DNA from 4 places in the Massilia sp. METH4 genome. Region 2 is predicted to be linked to each of the others. Evidence: predicted binding sites of a transcription regulator. Region 2 holds the regulator's gene; each other region holds the start of a gene.
What was found. Region 2 encodes sigma-54, which starts transcription at its own class of promoters, with help from an activator protein. Its sites were predicted from a motif close to TGGCANGNAANCTGCTTT; they were not measured.

Region 1 (2,991 bases), 3.4 Mb from region 2:
CCGTTGTAGAACAGGCTGCCCGTGACGTCCTTCGTGGCGTTGTTGGCCTTGGCCTGCTTCCAGATGGCGGCCAATTCTTCTTTGGGCATCTTGCCGTTCGACTGGCTGAGGTAGACGAGTTGGTGCAGTGACATGATGAAGGGTGCTGAAGTTAGGAGCAAAATTGTTTCCGTGTGGAATATATCTCACTTCAGATCGGCGCGTGGGAGAAACATGCGATACCGTTGGCCCGGCGCGACGCCCCGCCGGCCCGCCTGCATAACGCCTCCTTAACGCGCCTTGCACTATGCTTGGCGCATCGATGGATCGGGGAGAAGGTGCGTGAACGCGCGGTGTCGAACATTTCACGTCCTGGCGGTGGTTGCCTGGGCCGTCTGCATTGCCTGCCTGCTCTGGCTGCCATTGCGTTACCTCATGCCGCCGGCTGGGGTCGGGGACCATCGCATCGGGCTGCTGGGGACGTTGCTGCTGACATTCGTCATCCTGATGGGTGGCTGGGCCGGGTTCCGTTCGATCTGCGCGTTCTTCCACGCCGACGAATGACCGGCCCGTGGCCCGGCAGCGATTGCGCTGGATAGCGGCGTGAACGATGGCCGGCGAAAACCGGGTGTCAGCAATGATCCAGCGCGCGCACCATGTAGACCGCACGATCGCCATAGCTGGCCAGCCGGGAAAGCTGCCGTGCATCAGGCACCGGCCGCGGCGCATACCCGTGCCTGGCCCAGTAGTCGCTGGAATCCTGCACGGAAACCAGCGCGGTATGGCGCAATCCCCACGCTCTTCCTCCCTCCCATAGCGCTTCGAGCAATGCCCGCGCCAGTCCCTGGCCGGCAAACGCCGGCAGCACCGCCATGTCGTGCAGGTAGAGCGTATCGGGCACCCCGTCGGTACGCTCGAAATCGCCGTGCAGCGGGGTCACCTTGCCGAGCGACGACCGGTATGCAGCCAGGTAGCCGCACACCCGGCCATCGCGCTCGATCACGAGCGAACAATTGGCCGGGCTGGCCAGGCGGCGCGCGTAGACCTCCCCGCTTTCGATGAAAGCGGCGTCGTAGCAGGCTCTCTGGATGTGCAGCAGGGCCGGCAGGTCGTCGCGCCGAAGCATGCGCGGCGCCTCGGTCGCGGGACAAAAGATAGTGGCATTGCGCATACGGCTCGGGACCGGACGATATCGACAGGGCGAAGGTTGTCAGTCCGGATTCTTATAGCTGGGCCGTGGATTCTAAACGAGAACGAAGCGGCCGCAGGCTTACCCTGCCATGCTGGTTGCGCGGAAGGGTCGCACCGGCGCCCAGGGGGGATGAAACCGACAGGCACAATAACTGTTTGATAAGCCGTTAAAAGCCCGTTAATATTGTCGAGTTTGCATGTCGAATCGACAGCAAGCGCGGCCGACGGTGCTGCCTGCTCTCCCGTGGACTGCCAGGCACACCTGCTGGGTGTGGCCGCAACCTGACTTTCCCTCGAAACCAAAACAAACCAGGAATGGAAATGACCAAACAACAGAAACTGGTCGGCCGGATCGCGGCCGCCCTTGCCGGCTGCGTCGTGGCCTCGGCAAGCCATGCGGGCACTTTCTCCGACACGTTGCCGCAGTTTTCCGGCTCCGGCGCGAACACCGTGCAAACCGTCGGCGTGTTCACCTTCGACCTCGCCGGCCAGGCCGTCACTTCCGCGCGCATCGATGGCACGTTCGGGAACAGCCTCGTCAGCTCCACGTCGGTGCACTCCGTGTTCGCGGACGGCATCCTGGTCGCCAGCTGCTCCGACAAGACCGCGTTCTGCTGGACGACGGGCCCGGAAGCCTGGAGCTATGAATTCACGGGCGCGGAACTGGACATCTTCGCCGACGGCCAGGTGGTCCTCACCACCGAGCAGACCGACTGCTGCACCGTGCGCCTCGGCACGACGACGCTGTCGGGCGTCACCTCGCCGGTACCGGAACCCGAGACGTTCGGCATGCTGATCGCCGGCTTGGGCATCCTCGCCGCCCTGAAGCGCCGCCGGGGCTGATCGCCGGCGAAAAAAAAGGCGCTGTTCGCGGACGCTAGGCTTTCCCGTAATCACGGAACTTCTGAATCCGGTCGCTGTCAGTAGCGGCCTGAGCCTTGCTTGCCCGGCGCCACCCCGACGGCCAGCCAGTGCGACGGCGTGGTGGGCGCGCCAGCGTCCAGCACGCGTTGCCAGCCGGTGTAATTGGCCAGGTAGCGGCTGGCTACACCGTTGAACCGGCGCAGCCATGTCTTAAAGCGGCTATGCCAGCCGTTAACATTTTGAATGTGGATGGCCTCTCGAACCCTCTCGCCGCGCTGCACGTTGACTGATTCGTGCGTGATGCCGGCCTGCCGCGCGAACGCCTGGTAGGCAATGGCGCCATCGCTGATGAGAATGACGTCCCGCGCCATTACGGGCAACAGGTGCTTGGCCAGTTGCCCCGCGCTGACCGGTCCGCGCCCGGTCACGAAGTCGTACGTGAGCTTGTTGCGGTCGCGGGCGACGAGAATGCAGTCGAGCTCGCGGCTGGTGCCGCGCCGGGTCGCCTTGCCGCCGCGCTTGCGGGCCGGGCGGTCCAAGTGGCGCGATCCCTTCTGCGATTCCAAATGATAAGTTTCATCGGTCTCCACGACCGTTGACAATTCGGGGCGCCGCTCCCGCCGGACGGCGGCAATGAACCGGTGCCGCCATCGAAAACTGGTCGACTTCGCCACCGCCACGCGTTTGGCCGCCGTGCGCACTGTCGTTGATTCGATCAGGCATTGCAGGTACGCCAGCCATTTGTCGCGCCGCTTGAGGTGGGCCAGGGGCGTGCCGGTCAACGCGTTATAACTGCTCCGGCATCCCATGCACCGATAGCGTTGCAGGCCGTTGGCCTTGCCGCTGCGATGGCAATGAGAGCAGGCGCAATGCGGGCAAGGGGGTCTCCCCGCCGCCGCCTCGATCAGGGCGACGCACTGGCCAGGGTGTGTGACGGTGGCCAGGAATTCCCGCAAG
Region 2 (2,991 bases):
TGTTCTGCACATACTCGCGAATGGCAGGGGTAACGTCGATATGGTGTCCACTGATAGTCAGATTCATACACACACTCCTAAAGAAATATTTACAGGTTCGTGCGGTCTCCACCAATCAAGACGGCGGCGCAGAGGAACCCATGCACTGCATGAAAAGCAAAGAGTGACTACAAAGACTTGCGGAGGCTGACTGGAGGGATTTTCAATGCTTCGCGATACTTGGCGACGGTGCGCCGTGCAATCACCATGCCTTGTTCACCCAGCATGTCCGCAATCTTACTGTCGGATAAAGGGTTCTTCGGGTCTTCGGCTCCTGTGAATTGCACAATCAGCGCCCTGATCGCAGTCGAGGAAGCTTCCCCACCAGCTTCGGTTGCGACATGGCTGCCAAAAAAGTACTTCAACTCAAACATGCCGTGAGGGGTCAGCATGTATTTTTGAGTTGTTACCCGAGAGATAGTGCTCTCGTGCAGGCCCAGTGTATCAGCAATCTCGCGCAACACAAGGGGCCTCATTGCCACAGCGCCATGCGAGAAAAAGTTCTTCTGCCGCTCGACGATGGCCTGGGCCACGCGGAGGATGGTGTCGAAGCGCTGGCGCATGTTCTTGATGAGCCACTTGGCTTCCTGCAACTGGGCGCTCATCTGCGATTCGCCCTTGCCCTGCTTGAGCAGGCTGGCATACAGCGCATTGACACGCAGGCGCGGCATCACGTCGTTGTTCAGTGTGACGACCCAGCCGTTGCGTCCTTTCTTCACCACCACGTCCGGTACCACATAGTCTGACACGTCGGGTGCGAAGGCGGCGCCCGGATGCGGATTGCATTGGCGAATCACGGCCTGCGCCTCTCGCAAGTCTTCGTCATCGCAATCGAGCGCCTTCTTGAGCTTGTTGAAGTCGCGCTGGGCGAACCATTGCAGGTGTTTTTCGACGATGCACAGCGCCATGCGGCGGGTCACCAGCGGCACGTTCGGCATGCGCCGGATCTGCAGCGCCAGGCATTCGGAGGCGTTGCGGGCGCCGATGCCGGGCGGGTCGAAGCTCTGCAGCAGTTTCAGGGCCGTGCGCAACTCGTCGATCTCGATTTCCAGCTCTTCCGGCAAGCGTTCATGGATCTCTTCCAGGCTCTCTTCGAGATAGCCGTTGTCGTCCAGCGCGTCGATGATCAGTTCCACCAGGGCGCGATCGCGGGATTCGAGGACCGTGACGCGCATCTGCTCCATCAGGTGCTCGCGCAGGCTGCGGTGGCTCGCTTCCAGCTGCGGGCGGGCATCGTCGTCGTCCGGGCCCTTGCCGCTGCCGGCGCTGCCCCAGTCGAGGTCGCCGGTGGCCAGCCCTTCGCCATCGCCGCCGTCATACGCCTCCGGTTCCGGCGCGGCCGGCGCGTCGTGCGCCGGGCCGCCCTCCGGCGGCGCCTCGGTGCCGCCCTGCGAGGTATTGATCGCGCCATCGGCCAGCAGGCGCACCGAGCGGTCGAGCGGATCGTCGAGCCGCTCGAGCAGGGGGTTATCGGTCAGCAGCTGTTCCAGTTCCTGGTGCAGCTCCAGCGTGGACAATTGCAGCAGCCGGATCGACTGCTGCAGTTGCGGCGTCAGCGCGAGATGCTGGGAAGTGCGCAGTTGCAAAGACTGTTTCATGGCTGATCAATAACGTTCAAGGGCTGCGTTCAAGGGCTGGAAATGGTGGATCACATGCGGAAATGTTCACCCAGATAAACGCGGCGCACGGATTCGTCGGCAATGATGTCGTCCGGCCGGCCGGAAGCCAGTACGCTGCCCTGATTGATGATATACGCCCGGTCGCAGATGCCCAGCGTTTCGCGCACGTTGTGATCCGTGATCAATACGCCGATGCCACGCTCCTTCAGGAAGCGCACGATGCGCTGGATTTCGATCACCGCGATCGGGTCCACGCCGGCGAACGGCTCGTCGAGCAGCACGAAACGCGGGTTGGTGGCCAGCGCGCGGGCGATTTCCACGCGGCGCCGCTCGCCGCCGGACAGCGACAGCGCCGTGTTCTCGCGCAGCTTCTCGATCTGCAGGTCGGCCAGCAGCGCGTTCAGCCGCGCATCGATGTCGGCCTTCGGCAAGGCCTTGCCATTGACCTTCTGGATCTCCAGCACGGCACGGATATTGTCCTCCACCGTCAGCTTGCGGAACACGGAGGCTTCCTGCGGCAGGTAGGACAGGCCGAGCGTGGCGCGCTTGTGGATCGGCAGCGTCGAGATGTCGGTACCGTCGAGGTCGATGGTGCCGGCGTCCGAGGCGACGAGGCCCACGATCATGTAGAACGACGTGGTCTTGCCCGCGCCGTTCGGACCCAGCAGGCCCACCACTTCGCCGCACGCCAGCTGCAAAGACACGTCGTGCACCACCTGCCGCTTGCCATAGCTCTTTTGCAAGCCACGCACGATCAGCGTGCTGCAATTCTGTTGCGCTCCGTCCATCAGTCCCCCGCTGCCGGCGCGGCCGGCGGTTGGGTGGTGCCGGCCGGCGGCGGCGCCGTGCGTTTCGGCTGGATCACCATCGTGCCGCGGCCCGCGCCCGGCTTGTCGTTACCCGTGCTGGTATTGCGCACGCTGAAGAATTCGCGGCGGCTGTCGTAGGAGATGAATTCGCCCTCGACCTCGTCGCTCGGCTTGCTGCCTTCGAGGCGGCGGATTTTCGCCTTCGAATACATCTTCACCAGCTCGCCCTTTTCATCGTATTCGATGCGGTCGGCCTCGCCTTCCATCCACTGGTCGCCCTCGCCGTCGCGCTTCTGGCGGAAGGTCACCTTCTTGCCGCCGCCGGTCAGGGTGGCCAGCTGGTAGCCGTCCGGCGTGTAGGTCACCACCGCCTTGTCGGCCTTCATGCGCAGCGTGCCGCGGGTGAGCGTCACGTCGCCGGTGAAGGTGTACACCTGCTTGACGTCGTCCGCGTCCAGGCGGCCGTAGTTGATTTCCGTGGGCTTGTACGAGTCGGCCTTCTCGGCCGCCGCGAACCCCGCCGC
Region 3 (2,991 bases), 710 kb from region 2:
CGGGTGGATCTTGTTCTGCACGCCGTCCAGGCCGGCCATCATCAGGGCGGCGAAGCACAGGTACGGGTTGGCCAGCGGGTCCGGGAAGCGCGTTTCGATGCGGCGGCCTTTCGGGTTTGCCACGTGCGGGATACGGATCGATGCGGAACGGTTGCGTGCCGAGTAGGCCAGCTTCACCGGCGCTTCGTAGCCAGGCACCAGGCGCTTGTACGAGTTCGTGCCCGGGTTGGTGATCGCGTTCAGCGCCTTGGCGTGCTTGATGATGCCGCCGATGTAGTACAGCGCGAAGTCGGACAGGCCGGCATAGCCGTCGCCGGCGAACAGGTTCTTGCCGTCTTTCCAGATCGACTGGTGCACGTGCATGCCCGAGCCGTTGTCGCCCACGACAGGCTTCGGCATGAAAGTGGCGGTCTTGCCGTAGCTGTGGGCCACGTTCCAGATCACGTACTTCATGTTCTGCGTCCAGTCGGCGCGCTCGACCAGGGTCGAGAACTTGGTGCCGATTTCATTCTGGCCGGCGCCCGCCACTTCGTGGTGGTGCACTTCGACCGGGATGCCCATCGATTCGAGGATCAGGCACATTTCCGAGCGCATGTCCTGGAACGAGTCGACCGGCGGGACCGGGAAGTAGCCGCCCTTGACGGTCGGACGGTGGCCGCTATTGCCGCCTTCGATGTCCTTGTCGGTCGACCAGGAAGCTTCGTCGGAGTCGATCTTGACCATGGCGCCGGACATGTCGATCTTCCACTTCACGGAGTCGAAGATGAAGAATTCCGGTTCCGGGCCGAAGTAGGCGGTGTCGCCCAGGCCGGAGGATTTCAGGTAGGCTTCGGCGCGCTTGGCGATCGAGCGCGGGTCGCGGTCATAGCCCTTGCCGTCCGAAGGTTCGATCACGTCGCACTGCATGAACAGCGTGGTCTCTTCGAAGAACGGGTCGATGTTCGCGGTGGACGGGTCCGGCATCAGGATCATGTCGGATGCTTCGATGCCTTTCCAGCCTGCGATGGAGGAACCGTCGAAAGCGTGGCCGCTTTCGAACTTGTCGATATCGAAGTGGGACACGGGCACGGTGACGTGCTGCTCTTTACCACGGGTATCGGCAAAACGGAAATCAACGAATTTGACTTCGTTGTCTTTGACCATCTTCAGGACTTCTTCGGCGGTGCGTGCCATTACTTATCTCCTAAGTGAAAAGGGCTGCCGTCACATGACTCCATGGTGCGGCGGAAACTCGCCTACCTTAATGCATGAACTGTGCCAGCGTAAAGCTACTATCGATATGCGGCGAGTTACATTGATCTTGCTCCCTACGGAAACTAAAATCGTCCGTACGGAAACGCTCGGTAAAACGCACCAGAATTGCGCACCGACTCAGCTGCCCGATTTTGGTGCAAGTGGAATATTTTGCACCAGATTTGGGCGATGCGCCCCAAAATGTGGCATTAGTGTCCAGCTGAAATTTTAAGCAGACGACCTGCTGCCGACGATGAATACAGATCCCGAGGATTTAACGCCAAATGAGCACCGACGACATTCTTGAGCGCGCCCGCGAGCGCGGCAATGGCCTGCCCTATGCTGGAGCGGTCACGCCCCAGGAAGCACACGAGCTGATCCAGGGTAACCCGGCAGTACGCCTCATCGATGTGCGCACCAATGCCGAGCGCGACTGGGTCGGGCGCGTGGCGGTCAATGACGCACAGCATGGCGCCGTGCAATGGAGCACCTATCCGGGCGGCGTGCCGAATCCGGAGTTTATCCAGCAGTTATCCCAGGTGGCCGGCAAGGACGATGTACTGCTGTTCCTGTGCCGCTCGGGCGTGCGCTCGCGGCACGCCGCCAAGCTGGCCACCGAGAATGGCTTCGCGAACAGCTTCGATATCCTGGAAGGGTTTGAAGGGGACAAGGATGCCGAGGGGCATCGCAAGACGGTTGGCGGGTGGTGCAAGGCGGGCTTACCCTGGGTAGGCGCTTGATAGATGAGCCCGTGTCTCGTGGTGCCAGGCACCGCGAGACACGGGCTCGACTGTAGAAGCGATGTTGTTCGCCTAACTGCACCCATCTCGGTGCAAACAGGCGTTACCACGCTTGAGCTCGTGTCCCACGGTGCCTGGCACCAAGGGGACACGAGCTCAGCCGTAAAGCTTACAGCGCGTACGTCAGGCGCGCGTACACGAAGCGGCCGGAGCGGCCGAACGGCGAGTAGTTCGTGAACGGGGCGTTGCCGGTCGCGTTCAGGTTGGCCGGGTAGGCGTCCGGATATTGGTCGAACAGGTTTTCGGCACCCACTGCGAGCGACAGCGACTGATTGATCTTCCAGCGCCCTTCCAGGTCCACCAGCGTTTTCGCCGACATCGTGTGGTCGAGCGCCGGCGTCGTGCCCGGCGTGAGGATCTTGCCGTAGCGCGTGGCGCGCAAGGTGGCGCCCCACGGGCCCAGGTTCCAGGTGCCGCTGGCGGTGTACTTGGTCTTCGGCGTGCCCTGCTCGAAGGTCAGCACGTTGACGCGGCCGAACAGCACCGGCGGCGGCGACAGCGCGGCCAGCTCGGCCGTCTGCGGCACCTTATCCACGCTTGTGTCCGTGTAGTTGCCGGCCACGGTCAGGTCGAACCGTCCGGCCGCGCCCAGGTTCCATGGATAGTTCAGCACCACGTCCACACCCTTGGTGGTGGTGTCGACGCCATTGATGAAGAAGCGGCCGCCGCTCACGCCCGGGAAGCCGTTCGCGGTCAGGTAGTTGCGCACGTTATCCTGGGTGAGGTTTTCGGACAGCACGATGCGGTCGCGAATCTCGATGTGGAATGCGTCGATGGTCAGGCTGCCGCGGCCAAGCTTCGTCACCGCGCCCAGCGAGAAGTTGGTGGACTTCTCGGCATCGAGCGGTTTTGCGCCCAGCGCCACGGCGGCCGGTGCGGTCGGCTTGAACGTGGTCAGGTCGAACGGCACGCCGTTGATGAAGTTGGTGGCGGTGGACGTGAAGTTCTGCTGCTGCAT
Region 4 (2,991 bases), 2.4 Mb from region 2:
CCTTCAGCTTGCCCATGACCTGGCCGGCAAAGCCATAGACTTCGCGGTCGCCCTGCACCGCGATCAGTTCCACGGTGCGTTGCTGGCCCGGCTCGAAGCGCACGGCCGTGCCGGCCGGGATGTTGAGCCGCTTGCCGTAGGCCTTCCAGCGTTCGAACGACAGCGCGTTGTTCGCCTCGAAGAAGTGAAAATGCGAGCCGACCTGGATCGGGCGGTCGCCCACGTTGGCGACGACGATGGTCACGGTCTCGCGGCCATCGTTGATCGGCAGCTCGCCGTCGTTCAGTTTGTATTCACCCGGGATCATGTTTCACCTCACGGTATCGGGTTGTGGACGGTCACCAGCTTGCTCCCGTCCGGGAAAGTCGCTTCGACCTGGATATCGGGGATCATCTCGGGGATGCCCTCCATTACCTGGTCGCGGGTCAGGATTTGCGTGCCCTCGGACATCAGCTGCGCGACGCTTTTGCCGTCGCGCGCGCCTTCCATGATGGCGGCCGTGATCAGCGCCACCGCTTCGGGGTAATTCAGTTTCAGGCCGCGTGCCAGGCGGCGTTCGGCCAGCAGGCCGGCCGTAAAAATCAGCAGCTTGTCTTTTTCGCGGGGAGTCAGGTCCATGGGATTCTTTCTTCAGGTGCGCCAGCTGCGCAGGTCGATCGCCTCGCGCCCCAGCACGGCCGGGCGCACGATGCGCCAGGCTGCCAGCATCAGCTCGCGCGCGGCCTCGCTGTCGTGGCCCAGCCAGCGCACGCACAGCACGTTCTTCATCTGCGTCACGCCCCAGCACGGGCCGTCCGCCAGCGCGCGCAGCGCGGCCACGGTGTCGCTCGGGACCGGCCTGCCAACGGCCAGCAGCATGGCGGACACGGTGTGCCCGGCCAGGCCCAGCGGACTGGCGACGGCCGCGGGCGTCAGCGCGCCCTGCTCCCACCACAGCAGGCGGCCACCGCGCCGCACGGACGTGCGCTGGCCGACGCGCCCGGTCGCGAACGATTCGCCGGAGGCGCGGCGCCCCAGGCACAGGATCTCGCAGCCGAGATAGTTCGCGTCGGGCGCCAGCGTCACGTGGTGCTCGAGCTCCACGTGGGCGTCGTCGAAGAAGATGGTTTCCTGCGGCAGCCATTCGAGCACGCCGCCGGCCGCCACCGCCAGATTGACGCGCTGGCGCGACACACGACCGTTGGCGCGGTACCACTTGCCGGCGCCGGGCGTGGTCAGCACGGCCCAGGCATTCGGTTGAAGCACGGCATCGATGGCAAGTTCATCGCCGCCCACGACACCGCCGGGGGGGTGCACGACGATCGCATGGCAAACGGCCGGGTCTTCGGGATACAGCGGCTTTTGCACGCGCAGCGGGCCACGGTGCTCGCGGCGGGTCAGGCGCGTGGTATCGCTATCGCGGGTAAACGCCAGCGTGAGCTTTGCCTGCCACGCGCCATGTTGGGGAGTCGCGTCGGCGGACGGGAGGGGCAGGCGTTCCGTACAGTCGGGCATAAAGGGTAGATCAATGATAACCCTGTACTCCGAGCAAGTTACGTGCCAGCATTTTTGGGGCAGGGACGCCCCGCGATGCACCACGGCAGAGCATGCGCACTGCCGTGGTGCATTGTAGAGGAAAAAAACTTACTTCAGGTCGACCGGCTCGCTTTCGTCGAGCGTGTAACGCACGTTGCGCAGGCCGTTTACGCGAAGGAATTCGCGCACCGTCAGGCCGGCGGGATCGGCGCTCTGGCGGTTCTGGCGGTGTTCATTGCGGACGATTTCGCCGGCGATTTCGATATCGCGCAGGCGGTAGGGCGTGTCGACGACCAGGGGGTTGTCATTGTCGTTGTACCAGATCTGGTAGAGCGGCATGGTGTGGTTCCGTTGTAGTGGAGAAACAATCAATGCGTTGCTCAGTGTCCACTGAGCAATAACACAATCTTTCACAAATATATTATCTTTTCGCACCAATGTGTACGCTTCAGTGGTCGCGCCGCGGTATGGAGTGCCGATATGGTGCGCCGGCACCACACTCCACCCCGCCCCCAGCGCCCGGTATCAATCGAGCCGCGGTGTCGCGGAGCAGCCGGGTTGCTCCAGCAGTTGCGCCGCCACATTCGTTTCGTGCGGCAGGCTCAGCCGTAACGCGCGGCCCGTTCCGCCCTCCTCGATCCCGGCAGCCGGTTCGCTGAACGTGGTGGGAAAGGCGGCGCTGAAGGCGTCGCCATACTGGGCCCGTGGCGCCGCTTCGAAACGCTGCCGCTCCGACGCGCTCAAATTGGCCGGCAGCGAGCGGTCGATCTGGGTCAGGACCAGGACGCCCTTTCCATCCCTGATCGTGGGACGCAGGACGAGCCGGATCGGCTGGCCATCGCTTGCCCTGAGGCGGGCACTGGCGAAGCTCATCGCGCAAATCGTCTTCACGGTGGAAGCGAACTGGCGCAGCAGCTTGCTGTCGACCTCCCCCATGTCGGAAAACGTCACCCGGCCGCCGGCCGGGTCCAGCCCGTAGGCATTGTCATAGCCGGCATGGAAACGGAACTTGACGGTCGGCGGCGGCTGCAGGTCCAGCGCGGCCACCTGCGCCGCGGTCATTCCCAGGCAGGCCCTGGCAAGGCAGAGCTGTCGTCCCGCCGCGCCCTCCGCCGGTGCGGCTGCCGCGGGCATGGTGCCGTCTTGCGGAGCCGCCGCGGTGGCGACGCCGGTCGCGATCTTGCAGAACTGTTCGCGCACGGCGGCCGCCGGCGACTGCACGCCGGGCGGATTGTTGTACATGAGGGCCACGGATACGCCGCCGCCCTGCGCGTCGGCAAACGACAAGCCCAGGGTGCCGGTCTTGCCGCCGGCCGTGCGCTGGCCGTTCCTCGCCAGGACCGCGCGGTTGACCGCATCCTTCGTCGTCACGGACCAGCCCTCGCGCTCCAGTACCGCCTGGACGGCGGCGAAATGGGCCTCGGCACTACCCGGCTGCGAAGAAAATCCGGTGAAGGCCGTGCCGTGGTCGGGCGC

Region 1: V6Z91_RS25270 (PEP-CTERM sorting domain-containing protein) is a predicted target of sigma-54. The motif match lies at 1,312-1,329, and genes of this name have one in related genera.
Region 3: glnA (type I glutamate--ammonia ligase) is a predicted target of sigma-54. The motif match lies at 1,243-1,260, and genes of this name have one in related genera.
Region 4: V6Z91_RS21025 (urease accessory protein UreD) is a predicted target of sigma-54. The motif match lies at 1,525-1,542, and genes of this name have one in related genera.

What each region holds. Positions count from the first base shown of each region.
Region 1 covers NZ_CP146614.1:5,760,308-5,763,298, forward strand. The annotation lists gene V6Z91_RS25255 (BLUF domain-containing protein) at 1-134, opposite strand, end outside; gene V6Z91_RS25260 (hypothetical protein) at 322-543, shown strand; gene V6Z91_RS25265 (GNAT family N-acetyltransferase) at 611-1,105, opposite strand; gene V6Z91_RS25270 (PEP-CTERM sorting domain-containing protein) at 1,492-2,013, shown strand; gene V6Z91_RS25275 (IS1595 family transposase) at 2,091-2,991, opposite strand, start outside.
Region 2 covers NZ_CP146614.1:2,363,292-2,366,282, reverse strand. The annotation lists gene raiA (ribosome-associated translation inhibitor RaiA) at 1-67, opposite strand, end outside; gene V6Z91_RS10480 (RNA polymerase factor sigma-54) at 168-1,637, opposite strand; gene lptB (LPS export ABC transporter ATP-binding protein) at 1,688-2,446, opposite strand; gene lptA (lipopolysaccharide transport periplasmic protein LptA) at 2,446-2,991, opposite strand, start outside.
Region 3 covers NZ_CP146614.1:3,075,629-3,078,619, reverse strand. The annotation lists gene glnA (type I glutamate--ammonia ligase) at 1-1,173, opposite strand, end outside; gene V6Z91_RS13635 (rhodanese-like domain-containing protein) at 1,518-1,973, shown strand; gene V6Z91_RS13630 (TonB-dependent receptor) at 2,143-2,991, opposite strand, start outside.
Region 4 covers NZ_CP146614.1:4,772,160-4,775,150, reverse strand. The annotation lists gene V6Z91_RS21035 (urease subunit beta) at 1-307, opposite strand, end outside; gene V6Z91_RS21030 (urease subunit gamma) at 316-618, opposite strand; gene V6Z91_RS21025 (urease accessory protein UreD) at 631-1,494, opposite strand; gene V6Z91_RS21020 (hypothetical protein) at 1,624-1,854, opposite strand; gene V6Z91_RS21015 (hypothetical protein) at 2,041-2,991, opposite strand, start outside.